Regions from separate parts of the Streptomyces sp. NPDC048479 genome, predicted to be linked through region 1. Evidence: riboswitches for the same ligand, from Rfam matches in the RefSeq annotation. Region 1 holds a riboswitch; the other holds the start of a gene.

Region 1 (9,608 bases):
GAGAAATAGCTGTTCCCCGGGGAAACCCCGATCAGGACATGGTCGGCCTCGTCCCAAATGATGTGGCAGTTACGGGTGAAGGGCCGGACCGTGAATGAGTCGGTTGTGATCGTCACTGTTGACATCACCCTTGCGCCGCTTGTCCCTGGGAGCCCTGCGCTCCTGGTGTGGCGGCGACGCCATGAAGTTATCCGGCCGCGGCGAAGAGTGACGAAGCTCCCCCGGGGATTTGGCGAGAACTGATTCCAGCGGGGCGGAAAATCAACTTCCATGCTACGGAAAGGTAATTGAAGCCTTTTCTGTCGCCCGGCTCATCCGGCTCATCCGGCCTCGAACAGAGCTTCGGAGCCCACCGGCCGGAAGCCCGCAGCCTGGAACGTCCGCACGCTGCGGGCGTTCCCCGGCGACTGCTGGGCCCACACCACCGAGTCCGGCACCAAGTGGCGGGCCGCCACAGCGAGTTCCATGCCGAGGCCCCGGCCGCGCGCCTGCTCGTCCACCTCGATCGCGGCCTCCCAGCGGCCCGCGACGCCCCGGCCGAGGACCAGCACCCCGCCGTCCGCGGCCCAGACCCGCACCCCGTCGCGGAACTTCAGGGCGCGTGCCACCCGCGGGTGCTCCGGGTCCTCGATCTCGCGCAGCTCAAGCCCAGGTCTGCCCGGCAGCGCCCCGGCGACCGTCACCAGGTCGATGGTGTGCATCGAGCGGCCGGTACGGACCAGCATGGTGGCCAGGAACACCGGGTTCATCGCGGCGGCCAGCCGGTCGGAGGCGGTGGCGGCGAGCTCGGCCCGTACCCACTGTGGATCCTCGTCGGTGAAGACCACGGAGTGCGCGGTGAACGCCACCACACCGGCGTCGCGGACGCTCGGCTGCCCGATCACGGTGATGGATCCGTCCGGCGGCGGGAACTCCCCGCGTGCCGCCGCGGCCAGGATCTCCGCCAGTGCCTTGCTCATCTCGTGTCCCTCTCCTCTGCCTCAGTCTCCACCTGCTCTTCCTGGAGGACGTACGCAGGGTGCTCGAGGGTGAGAGGAGAGCCGGCGTCGCCTCGAACGACCGGCCGCTGCCCTGAGGGCTCAATCGGGCGGCTAATCTGACCCCGTCAGTAATGCACCAAGGAGGGGCGGAAGCAGTGGCGGACATCGAAGAGGCGCGCAGGGCGTTCGAGCGCTACGACCTGGACGGCGACGGCCTGATCACGGCGAGCGAGTACAAGAGCGTGATGGCTCAGCTGGGCGACTTCCATGTCACCGAGACGGTCGCCGAGGCAGTGATCAAGACGAAGGACGTCAATGGCGACGGTCAGCTGACCTTCGACGAATTCTGGGCCTCGCTCAACAAGGCCTGAACAGAACTGAGCAGGGCCTGAACGGAGCTGCTCAGGGCCTGAACGGAGCTGCTCAGGGCCTGAACAGGGCCTCGTCAGGCCTGTGCAAGGTCTGACGCACCGGAGCGGCTCCCCGGCCCGGCCGGGGACCGCCCGGATTTCATCCGTCCTGCGCCGCCAGAGCCTCGTCCAGCGTCGGCAGCGTACGGAACACGTCCAGCACGCCGCCCGCTCTGAAAACGCGCAGAGTCGCGGGCCGGGAGCAGACCACCCACAGCCGGCCGCCGAACTCCGTGGTGCGCCGGCGGGCCCGGCAGAGCAGCGCCAGCCCGGAGCAGTCGAAGAACTCGACATGCGTCAGGTCGACGATCACCTCGTGGGCACGCACCGCGGTGACCACATCGAGATAGGCGCCGATCAGCGTGACTGCGGCGATATCGATCTCGCCATGGAGCTCGACGACGGTACGTTCCTGGCGCCGGTACACCCGCCCGTACGGTCCCGGGAGCGGGACGAGTAACTCGTACGGCGTGGACGTCAGCCCCTCGGACATTACGGTGTCTCCTTGCTGCGTCGAGCCCGATCTGGTCACCGGGGGCTTAGGTGAACAGGCTGTGAGATTAATGCGGACATTGGGGCCTGCGGAGGAGAAGAAACGTTCGGAGCTCGGAAAACTCACACTTGCGGGTGAATCTGTGTGAACTGCCTTGACGTGCGGCGTTCTTGGTCCGTGGAGACGACCAAGAACTGATGAGGCTCAGCCCTCGACGGCCGGTTCGGCCCTCGGCGGCCCGCGGCTCAGCACTCGATGATGTTCACCGCGAGGCCGCCGCGCGCAGTCTCCTTGTACTTCACCGACATGTCCGCACCGGTTTCCTTCATGGTCTTGATGACCTTGTCGAGCGAGACCTTGTGGCTGCCGTCGCCGCGCATCGCCATCTTCGCCGCCGTCACGGCCTTGACCGCCGCCATGCCATTGCGCTCGATGCACGGGATCTGCACCAGGCCGCCGACAGGGTCGCAGGTCAGGCCGAGGTTGTGCTCCATACCGATCTCGGCGGCGTTCTCGACCTGCTCGGGGGTGCCGCCGAGCACCTCGGCCAGCGCGCCCGCGGCCATCGAGCAGGCGGAGCCGACCTCGCCCTGGCAGCCGACCTCGGCGCCGGAAATCGAGGCGTTCTCCTTGAAGAGCATGCCGATCGCGCCGGCGGCGAGCAGGAAGCGGACCACGCCGTCCTCGTCGGCGCCGGGCACGAAGTTCATGTAGTAGTGCAGCACGGCCGGGATGATGCCCGCGGCGCCGTTGGTGGGTGCGGTGACAACGCGGCCGCCCGCGGCGTTCTCCTCGTTCACCGCCATCGCGTACAGCGTGATCCACTCCATGGAGCGGGCCAGCGCATCGCCCTCGGCGCGGAGCTGGCGGGCGGAGTTGGCCGCGCGGCGGCGGACCTTGAGGCCGCCGGGCAGGATGCCCTCGCGAGACATACCCCGCGAGACGCAGGCCTGCATGACCCGCCAGATTTCCAGCAGACCCTCGCGGATCTCGTCCTCGGTGCGCCAGGCCTTCTCGTTCTCCAGCATCAGCGCGGAGATCGAAAGACCGGTCTCCTGGGCCAGCCGAAGCAGCTCGTCGCCGGTGCGGAACGGGTACTTCAGCACGGTGTCGTCGAGCTTGATCCGGTCCTCGCCGACGGCGTCCTCGTCGACCACGAAGCCGCCGCCCACCGAGTAGTACGTCTTCTCCAGGACGGGTGCGCCCTGGGCGTCGTACGCGAAGATCGTCATCCCGTTGGCGTGGTACGGCAGCGCCTTGCGGCGGTGCAGGATCAGATCCTTGTCGAAGTCGAAGTCGATCTCGTGCATACCGAGCAGATTGATCCGGCGGCCGGTGCGGATGCGCTCGACCTGGGCGTCCGCGGTCTCGACGTCGACGGTACGGGGAGAGTTGCCCTCAAGGCCGAGCAGGACGGCCTTCGGGGTGCCGTGGCCGTGGCCGGTCGCGCCCAGCGAACCGAAGAGCTCGGCGCGTACGGCGGCGGTGTGGGCCATCAGGCCCTCGTTCTTGAGTCGCCGCGCGAACAGGGCGGCCGCGCGCATCGGGCCGACCGTATGGGAGCTGGACGGGCCTATGCCGATCGAGAACAGGTCGAAGACCGAGATGGCCACGGAAGACTCCTAGAGGGGTTGGTAGACGCCGTTGTCTGCCGAGGTGGTGCAGAGGGCGGTGCGAGGGCGATACCAAGGCGGTACCTGGTGCGGGGCACCGCACGCACAGTCCAGTGTGCGCGGTGCCCCGTCGGTTCGAGCAAAAGCGTACGTAATTACTTCAGGCCAGGGTAAAGCGGGTGCTTCGCGGCCAGGGCCGAGACCCGGGCGCTCAGCGCCTCCGTGTCGTAGGACGGCTTCAGCGCCTCGGCGATGATGTCGGCGACCTCACGGAAGTCCTCGTCCTGGAAACCGCGGGTGGCCAGCGCCGGGGTGCCGATCCGCAGACCCGAGGTGACCATCGGCGGCCGCGGGTCGTTCGGGATCGCGTTGCGGTTGACCGTGATGCCCACCTCGTGGAGGCGGTCCTCGGCCTGCTGGCCGTCCAGCTCGGAGTTGCGCAGGTCGACCAGGACCAGGTGCACATCCGTACCGCCGGACAGGACGGAGACGCCGTGCTCGGTCACATCGGCCTGGACGAGACGCTCGGCGAGGATACGGGCGCCGTTCAGCGTGCGCTGCTGGCGCTCCTTGAACTCCTCGGTCGCCGCGACCTTGAAGGAGACCGCCTTCGCCGCGATGACGTGCTCCAGCGGACCGCCCTGCTGGCCGGGGAAGACCGCGGAGTTGATCTTCTTGGCGAGCTCCTGCGTCGACAGGATCACACCGCCGCGCGGACCGCCGAGGGTCTTGTGCGTGGTGGTGGTGACGACATGGGCGTGCGGCACCGGGTTCGGGTGCAGACCGGCGGCGACGAGGCCCGCGAAGTGGGCCATGTCGACCATGAGGTACGCGCCGACCTCGTCCGCGATCCGACGGAAGGCCGCGAAATCCAGCTGGCGCGGGTACGCGGACCAGCCGGCGATGATCAGCTTCGGACGGGACTCCTTGGCGAGGCGCTCGACCTCGGCCATGTCGACCTGGCCGGTCTCGTTGTCCACGTGGTACGCGACCACGTTGTACAGCTTGCCGGAGAAGTTGATCTTCATGCCGTGGGTGAGGTGCCCGCCGTGGGCGAGGTTCAGACCCATGATCGTGTCGCCCGGCTTCAGCAGCGCGAACATCGCGGCCGCGTTCGCCTGGGCGCCCGAGTGCGGCTGGACGTTGGCGTGCTCGGCGCCGAAGAGCGCCTTGATGCGGTCGATCGCGATCTGCTCGACGACATCGACGTGCTCGCAGCCGCCGTAGTAGCGGCGGCCCGGGTAGCCCTCGGCGTACTTGTTGGTGAGGACGGAGCCCTGCGCCTCCATGACCGCGACCGGAGCGAAGTTCTCCGAGGCGATCATCTCGAGGGTGGACTGCTGGCGGTGGAGCTCGGCGTCGACAGCGGCGGCGACGTCCGGGTCCAGCTCGTGGAGAGGGGCGTTGAGAAGCGACATCTCGATCCCTGTCGTGGTCGTGGTCAGTTGCCGGAGAACTCGGTGTACTCGTCGGCGGAGAGCAGGTCCTTCGGCTCCTCGCTGACGCGCACCTTGAAGAGCCAGCCGCCCTCGAAGGGGGCGGAGTTCACCAGCGACGGGTCATTGACGACGTCCTCGTTGGCCTCGGTGACCTCACCGCTGACCGGGGAGTACAGGTCGCTTACGGACTTGGTCGACTCCAGCTCACCGCAGGTCTCGCCCGCGGTCACCGTGTCACCGACCTCGGGGAGCTGGACGTACACCACATCGCCGAGCGCGTTCGCCGCGTGCTCCGTGATGCCGACCGTCGACACGCCGTCCTCGGCGGCCGACAGCCACTCGTGCTCCTTGCTGAAGCGCAGCTGCTGGGGGTTGCTCATGGCCTGAATTCTCCTGTACGCGGGGGAGTGCTGGTGAACGGAGTGAAGGTGCGGACGATCACTTCTGGCGCTTGTAGAACGGCAGCGCGACGACCTCGTACGGCTCGTGGGTGCCGCGGATGTCGACGCCGACGCCCTCGCGGCCCGGCGCGGCGTGCGCCGCGTCCACGTACGCGATGGCGATCGGCTTGCCCAGGGTCGGGGAGGGCGCACCGGAGGTGACCACGCCGATGACCTGGCCGCCTGCGACCACGGAGAAGCCGGCGCGCGGGACCCGGCGGCCCTCGGCGATCAGGCCGACGAGTTTGCGCGGCGGGTTGGCCTCGGCGCGCGCGGCGGCGGCCTCGAGTGCCTCGCGGCCGACGAAACGCCCGTCGTTCGTGGTCTTCTCGAACTTCACGACCCGGCCGAGGCCCGCGTCGAACGGGGTCAGCGCGGTGGTCAGCTCATGCCCGTACAGCGGCATGCCCGCCTCCAGGCGGAGCGTGTCGCGGCAGGACAGACCGGCCGGGACGAGACCGACGGGCGCGCCCGCCTCGGTCAGCGACTGCCAGAGCTTCTCGGCGTACTGCGGCTCGACGAAGAGCTCGAAGCCGTCCTCGCCGGTGTAGCCGGTACGGGCGATCAGCGCCGGGACGCCGGCGACCGTGCCGGGCAGGCCCGCGTAGTACTTCAGGCCGTCCAGGTCGGCGTCGGTCAGCGACTTGAGGATGCCGGGGGACTCCGGGCCCTGGACGGCGATGAGCGCGTACGCGTCGCGGTCGTCCCGCACCTCGGCGTCGTAGCCCTCGGCGCGGGCGGTCAGCGCGTCCAGCACCACCTGGGCGTTGCCCGCGTTGGCGACGACCATGTACTCCGTCTCGCCGAGGCGGTAGACGATCAGGTCGTCGAGGATCCCGCCGTCCTCCTGGCAGATCATGGTGTATCGGGCGCGGCCGACGGCCACTCCGCCGATGTTGCCGACCAGCGCGAAGTCGAGGAGATCGGCGGCGCGCGCTCCGGTGACGGTGATCTCGCCCATGTGCGAGAGGTCGAAGAGACCGGCCTTGGTGCGTACGGCGTTGTGCTCGTCGCGCTCACTGCCGTACCGCAGCGGCATGTCCCAGCCCGCGAAGTCGGTCATGGTCGCGCCCAGCGAGCGGTGCAGGGCGTCGAGGGCGGTCAGACGGGGGACGTTGCTCATAGATGTGGCTCCCAGGGCAGGCCGGCGAGGACAATCCTCCCCATCTGTCATCGGAACCTGAGAGGTTCGTCGCGACCACGCGTATTGATGGTCGTGACTTGCACCTTGGGTGGAGCCACTCGACAGCGGCTCGCTTTTCAGATCTGCCTCATCACACGCGGTACGGGGCCTGAGAGATTCAAGGGAGGGACTTGCTCCTTCGGCGCCCGGCGCACACAGTGGCCAGGACTCTCCCGCGTGGATTCAAGCGGCCGGTATGCAGTTGGCGCGCACATCATTGCACGCATCGCGGCAGAGTGGTGCGTACGGTCCGGAACGCGGCCGCGCCTGCCCGCAGTGGCCCGCAGCTGCAAATAGGTTGTGTCGCATTACCAACTCTTTACACTTCATGGGCAAGGGTGAGGGTGACCCGACATGGGGGGAGGGTGATGACGTTGCAGCGGCCCGGTGTCTTCGCGACGACCGCGGGGGTGCCCGCCCGGCCGGAGAGCTCCGCTCGGGAACGACTCGGGGCTCCCACAGCCGTACTGCGCGACCTGAGAGACCGCTCGGGGCGCAGTCCGCGCAGCCTGGTCTTCGACGCCGGTGATGTGGTGGTCGTCTCCGGCCTGCCCGGCAGCGGAAAGTCCACGTTGATCCGGCGCGCGGCGCGCAGTCGCGGCATCGACTCGCAGGACACCCGGGACCGGTGGGACGCCCGGATGCCGCGGCTGCTGCCGTACGCCGTGTACCGCCCGCTCGTGCGGATCGCCCACTACGCCGGGCTGCGGCGGGCGCTGCGCTCCGGCGAGAGTGTCGTCGTCCATGACTGCGGTACGCAGGCCTGGGTGCGGCGCTGGCTGGCCCGCGAGGCGCGCCGCCGCGGGAGCGGTCTCCATCTGGTCCTGCTCGACGTCACGCCCGAGGTCGCCAGACAGGGGCAGCGCGAGCGGGGCCGCGGTGTGTCCGGGTACGCCTTCGCCCGGCACCGGCGCGCGGTCGGGCATCTGATCGGCGACGCGGAGGCGGGCCGGCTGCCGGCGGGCTGCGCCTCGGCCGTGCTGCTGGACCGGGACGCGGCAGGGGTGCTGGGGCGGGTCGGCTTCGAGAAGCCATAGGGCGGCGCGCGCTGAAGTTCAGTCCCTCCGGCGATTGAGGAGCGGGGTCCGGGGCGGAGCCCCCGGTTCATGTCCGTCGGTCCGCGGCGTTAGGGTCGTGGCGCGCAGCCGTGGAAGCCCGGGGGAGAAGGACCGCACATGGAGACACCGGAGCAGGCCCATCCGTATCCAGCTTTCGGCTGGCCGGGTAACGAGCTGGAAGAGGTGCTCGCCGCCTCGCTCGGCAACCCCTCCGCCGGGGGCCGTCTCGTCGAGGTGCTCGGCCGCAGCCATATATGGGTGCCGCTGCCCAACGGCGGCGGAGCCGACAGCCCCGATCTCGATCTGCCCACGATGGAGATCGATGGCGCTCCCTATGTCCCGGTCTTCAGCTCCGAGCAGCAGTACCTGCAGTGCGTCGGCAGCCATATCTCCTTCACCGTCGCGCCCGCCCGGGAATTCGCCCGCGGGCTGCCTCCGCAGCTCGGTATCGCCGTGAACCCCGGTGGTGCGGTCGGCGCCCCGCTGCCACCGCCCGCGGTCGCCGAGCTGTGCCGGGTGGGACGTACACCGCTGGACGGACCCGCGAGCGGCGGCCGGGTGCGGCTCTTCGAGCCCGACTGGCAGGAGGAGCCGGTCGACTTCCTCGCCGCCGCGGCCGGGGAGTTCGAGGCCTCCGGTGTCGTCCTCACCGCCCGCCGTGCGCTCGCCTCCGTCGAGGGCGACCCGCCGACCCTCTTCATCGGTGTCCAGCTCTCCTCCTGGGAGGCCGCCGAGCGCAATGCCCCGATGGACGCGCTCGGCCGGGCACTCGGCCGGGTCCAGGTGGGCTGGCCGGTCAATCTCGTACTGCTGGATGTTGCCCAGGACCCTGTCGGCGCATGGATGCTGGAGCGGGTGCGGCCCTTCTACGAACGGCAGCACGTGTAGTCGTCAAGTCGGTGTCAGGACTGCCGATTAAGCTGGTTTGATGGCCTTACCGCAGCACTTGTGTGCCCGGGGCGGCTGTGCTGTTGCTGCATCGAAGAGGCATCGAAGAGGGGCGGAACCCAGGGTGAGTGCGTCAGGCACCGCGGCGGCCGGGCAGGTCGAGCACATGCTGCGCCAGGTGACTCCCGGACGCTACGACGCGTACGAGGCGCTGCTGCACGCCATCGCAGACCCGTCGAACGGCCAGATCTGGATGCTGCTCTGGCACGGCCAGGCCGGATCGCCCGATGCCCAGTACGGGAACATGGAGGTCGACGGCGTCGGCTACGCGCCGTGCGTCACCTCCGCCCAGGAGCTCTCCGTCTCCAGCTGGAACCGTGCCCACGAGGTGGTCAGCGGCCGTGACATCGCCCGCTCGCTGTACCCGGACCGCTGGGGCATCTGGCTCAACCCGCACGCGCCGGGCGGCGGCGTCGGCATCCCCTGGCTCGATCTCCGCCGGATCGCCACCGGCCTCGACCGGATGCCCGCAGGACCGCTGCGACTGTCCGAACCGGCCATCGAGCTCCCGCACTTCTACGGCCTGCTCGCTCAGAACGCCCACCGCACGTCCGCGATCCGCTCGCTGCGCCGCGCGTGGGTGCAGCCCGCGCTCGGCGCTCCGTATCTCGCCATCGGTCTCGATCTGTACGACACGAGCAGGCAGTCCGTGGACACGGTGCGCGCGATGATGCAGCAGTCGATCGCCGCGGTCCCGGACGGGCTGCCGGTCTCCACCGTCGCGATGTCCGACGAGTACGACCCGGTCACGATGTGGCTGCGGGCCAACGCCCGCCCGTTCTACGACCGCGATGCCCATGCCGGCGGCGCACCGGCCGGCGGGGGCTACGGCTATCCGCCGCCGGTCGGCCACTGAGCCGGCCACTGAGCCGGCCGCAACAGCACAACTGACGGCCTGACCTGTCTATTTCCATGCCCCACGCCGATGTTCGGGGTGGGATTGTGCGCTCTCGAGGCTTCGAATGCCTTGCAATCGAAGAGCGGCTAACGTCCGCATGGCGGTGTATCGGTCAACTTTCGCCCCATATGCGGTATTTGACGTTC
Region 2 (4,232 bases), on a different contig from region 1:
GAGGCGGGCGAGGACGAGCTCGTACGGCTGCTGGGCAAGGCGCACGGAGCCTCGCTGTTCCGGATGGCCGTGGGGCACGACGACCGGCCGGTGGTGGCCGAGCGGGACGCGAAGTCGGTATCGGTGGAGGACACCTTCGACGTGGATCTGCATGACCGGGTGCGGGTCCGGATCGAGGTGGAGCGGCTCGCCGAGCGGTGTGTGCAGCGGCTGCGGTCGTCCGGGCACTCGGGGCGGACCATCGTGCTGAAGGTGCGGCGGTACGACTTTTCGACGCTGACGCGCTCGGAGACGCTGCGCGGGCCGACGGACGACCCCGGGGTGGTGCGGGAGGCCGCCGGGCGGCTGCTGGAGGCCGTGGACACCACGGGCGGGGTGCGGCTGCTGGGGGTGGGCGTGACCGGGCTCGCGGACTACACGCAGGAGGATCTGTTCGCCCAGGCTGCCGCCGGTGAGCGGGCCGAGGCCGCGGATGCGGACGGCGACCCGGAGTCGCACGAGGCCGACGAAGCAGCCGGCGCAGCGGGTGCGGAGTCGGAGGCGCCCGCCGAGCGGCGCTGGCTGGCCGGGCACGACGTACGGCATGCCGAGTACGGGGCGGGGTGGGTGCAGGGCAGCGGGGTGGGGCGGGTCACGGTGCGGTTCGAGGAGCCGGGGTCGCGGCGGCCGGGGCGGGTGCGCACGTTCATGGTGGACGACCCGGATCTGGGGCCGGGCGATCCGCTGCCGCTGGTGGCGCTGCCACCGGCAGCGGACGCCGCCGGTCAGTCCTCCCGGCCCGCCAGTCGGCCGAAGTCCCGGTCGGGGCGGGAGCCGGGGCCGCGGCGGGAGCCGGACTCCCCGTCGGAGGGGGCGGACGGGGCTGAGGGGTCCGAGGGGTCGGAGGGGTCGGAGGAGGCAGCGGGCGTCTCGGGAGGCTCGGAGAGTTCGAGTCCGTAGTGGTGGTACAGCTGGAGCTCCTGCTCGGGGGAGAGATGGCGGCCGACGCCGAAGTCGGGGGCATCCTTGATCAGCGCGCGCTCGTACGGGACGTGCAGGGTGTCGTCGACGACCTTGCTGGGCTCGAGCGGGACGAAGGCGTCCCGGCTGAAGAGGCCCGTGCGCACGGCCGCCCACTCGGGCGCCCCTGTCGCATCGTCCAGATACACCTCGTCCACAGTCCCGATCTTGGTGCCACTGCGGTCGAACGCCTTGCGGCCGATCAGGCTGCGCGGATCGATATCGGTCTGCACGGTCCCTCCAATAGGTCGCAACTGCTGTTTAAATACTACAAAAGTGCACATCAGTGGTATCGGCCACTCGAGCGATCGGCGAGGGGGCGCGCTGGTACGCTGGCAAACGGCTGCTGACCCCGTGCGGGAGAGTCCTCCGGTGAAAGTACCGGTGGCGCCGAAGGAGCAAATCCTCCCCGGAATCTCTCAGGCCCCTGTACCGCACGGACGAGGTCACTCTGGAAAGCAGGGCGGGCGTCGGACGGCATCCGCTCTCACCGACGGTGAAAGTCGGCGTGCCTTGTGCGCGCCGGTGAAGCTCTCAGGTTGAGATGACAGAGGGGGAGGCCGTCCGGGCATCCGCGCCGTGGTGCCCCTCGTAGGTCGTGTCTGACCAGGAGGCCTCCTTAATGACCGCCAACCGCATTCCGCTCTCCCAGTTGGAGCGAGGCACCCCCTTCGAGCAGCGCCACATCGGGCCCGATGTCGAGGCCCAGGCCAAGATGCTCGCGCAGGTGGGCTACGGCTCGCTCGACGAGCTGACCGCTGCCGCGGTGCCCGCTGTGATCAAGAGCGCCGAGGCGCTCAACCTCCCGGGCGCTCGCACCGAAGCCGACGTTCTCGCCGAGCTGCGCACACTCGCCGACCGCAATCAGGTGCTGGCGCCGATGATCGGCCTCGGGTACTACGGCACCTTCACGCCGCCGGTCATCCTGCGCAATGTCATGGAGAACCCGGCCTGGTACACCGCGTACACGCCGTACCAGCCGGAGATCTCGCAGGGCCGGCTCGAGGCTCTGCTGAACTTCCAGACGATGGTGGCCGATCTGACCGGCCTGCCGACCTCCGGCGCTTCGCTGCTCGACGAGGGCACCGCCGCCGCCGAGGCCATGTCGCTCGCCCGCCGGGTCGGCAAGGTCAAGGACGGCGTCTTCCTGGTCGACGCCGACGCCCTGCCGCAGACCCTCGCGGTGATCCAGACCCGCGCCGAGCCGACCGGCGTCGAGGTCGTCACCGCGGATCTGAGCGAGGGCATTCCGGCCGAGATCGCCGAGCGCGGCGTCTTCGGCGTGCTGCTGCAGTACCCGGGCGCCTCCGGTGCCGTTCGGGACATCAAGCCCGTCGTCGAGCAGGCGCACGAGCTCGGTGCGATCGTCACCGTCGCCGCCGATCTGCTGGCGCTGACCCTGCTCACCTCGCCCGGCAAGCTGGGCGCCGACATCGCCGTCGGCACCACTCAGCGCTTCGGTGTCCCGATGGGCTTCGGCGGCCCGCACGCCGGCTACATGGCCGTACGCGACAAGTTCGCCCGCAGCCTGCCGGGCCGACTCGTCGGCGTCTCCGTGGACGCGGACGGCAACAAGGCCTACCGGCTCGCGCTGCAGACCCGGGAGCAGCACATCCGCCGGGAGAAGGCCACCAGCAACATCTGCACCGCCCAGGTGCTGCTCGCCGTCATGGCGGGGATGTACGCGGTCTACCACGGTCCGGAGGGCCTGCGGTCGATCGCACAGCGCACCCACCGCTATGCGGCGCTGCTCGAGGCGGGACTGCGGGACGGCGGAGTGGAGGTCGTGCACGGTTCCTACTTCGACACGGTTACCGTCCGGGTGCCGGGCAAGGCCGCCGAGGTCGTCGCCGCCGCACGCGAGGGCGGGGTCAACCTCCACCTCGTCGACGGTGACCAGGTCTCCATCTCCTGCGACGAAACCACCGGACGTGCACAGCTGACCGCCGTCTGGTCCGCCTTCGGCGTCGATGGCGACATCGAGGCGCTCGACGCGACCACTGGGGAAACGTTGCCCCAGGCTCTGCTGCGGACCGACGACTACCTCACGCACCCCGTCTTCCACCAGCACCGTTCCGAGACCGCGATGCTGCGCTACCTGCGCAGGCTCGCCGACCGTGACTACGCGCTGGACCGCGGCATGATCCCGCTCGGCTCCTGCACCATGAAGCTGAACGCGACCACCGAGATGGAGCCGGTGACCTGGCCGGAGTTTGCGCAGATGCACCCCTTCGCGCCGGTCGAGCAGGCCGCCGGGTACCTCACGCTCATCCGCGAGCTGGAGGAGCGCCTCGCCGAGGTCACCGGGTACGACGCGGTGTCCATCCAGCCCAACGCCGGTTCGCAGGGCGAGCTCGCGGGCCTGCTCGCCGTACGCGCGTACCACCGCGCCAACGGCGACACCCAGCGCACCATCTGCCTCATCCCGTCCTCCGCGCACGGCACCAACGCCGCCAGCGCCGTGATGGCGGGCATGAAGGTCGTCGTGGTGAAGACCGCCGACGACGGCGAGGTGGACATCGAGGACCTCCGCGCCAAGATCGAGCAGTACCGCGACGAGCTGTCCGTGCTGATGATCACCTACCCGTCCACGCATGGTGTGTTCGAGGAGCACGTCGCCGACATCTGCGCGCAGGTGCACGACGCCGGCGGCCAGGTGTACGTCGACGGCGCCAACCTCAACGCGCTCGTGGGCCTCGCCAAGCCGGGCAAGTTCGGCGGCGACGTCTCGCACCTCAATCTGCACAAGACCTTCTGCATCCCGCACGGCGGCGGCGGTCCTGGCGTCGGCCCGGTCGGTGTACGGGCGCACCTCGCCCCGTACCTCCCGAACCACCCGCTCCAGCCGACCGCGGGACCGGAGACGGGCGTAGGACCGATCTCGGCCGCCCCGTGGGGCTCGGCAGGGATCCTGCCGATCTCCTGGGCGTACGTACGTCTGATGGGTGGCGAGGGCCTCAAGCGCGCGACGCAGGTCGCCGTGCTCGCGGCCAACTACATCGCCAAGCGCCTGGAGCCGCACTACCCGGTGCTCTACACGGGCCCGGCCGGACTGGTCGCGCACGAGTGCATCGTGGACCTGCGGCCGCTGTCGAAGGCGACCGGCGTCAGCGTCGACGACATCGCCAAGCGCCTGATCGACTACGGCTTCCACGCGCCGACGATGTCCTTCCCGGTGGCCGGCACGCTGATGATCGAGCCGACCGAGAGCGAGGACCTGAACGAGATCGACC

The links. Region 1 has a riboswitch for glycine ahead of gcvT (glycine cleavage system aminomethyltransferase GcvT). Riboswitches for the same ligand answer to the same signal wherever they lie in the genome.
Region 2: another riboswitch for glycine. It lies ahead of gcvP (aminomethyl-transferring glycine dehydrogenase); the one in region 1 lies ahead of gcvT (glycine cleavage system aminomethyltransferase GcvT).

The regions. Positions count from the first base shown of each region.
Region 1 covers NZ_JBEZKA010000006.1:264,516-274,123, forward strand. The annotation lists gene AB0D12_RS12545 (tRNA-dependent cyclodipeptide synthase) at 1-116, opposite strand, end outside; gene AB0D12_RS12550 (GNAT family N-acetyltransferase) at 321-959, opposite strand; gene AB0D12_RS12555 (EF-hand domain-containing protein) at 1,136-1,351, shown strand; gene AB0D12_RS12560 (STAS domain-containing protein) at 1,491-1,883, opposite strand; gene AB0D12_RS12565 (L-serine ammonia-lyase) at 2,129-3,496, opposite strand; gene glyA (serine hydroxymethyltransferase) at 3,652-4,914, opposite strand; gene gcvH (glycine cleavage system protein GcvH) at 4,938-5,315, opposite strand; gene gcvT (glycine cleavage system aminomethyltransferase GcvT) at 5,374-6,498, opposite strand; glycine riboswitch at 6,647-6,744, opposite strand; gene AB0D12_RS12585 (AAA family ATPase) at 6,927-7,595, shown strand; gene AB0D12_RS12590 (enhanced serine sensitivity protein SseB) at 7,734-8,504, shown strand; gene AB0D12_RS12595 (enhanced serine sensitivity protein SseB C-terminal domain-containing protein) at 8,629-9,420, shown strand.
Region 2 covers NZ_JBEZKA010000056.1:11,988-16,219, reverse strand. The annotation lists partial or broken gene AB0D12_RS39365 (DNA polymerase IV) at 1-807, shown strand, start outside; gene AB0D12_RS39360 (PRC-barrel domain-containing protein) at 765-1,244, opposite strand; glycine riboswitch at 1,347-1,444, shown strand; gene gcvP (aminomethyl-transferring glycine dehydrogenase) at 1,622-4,232, shown strand, end outside.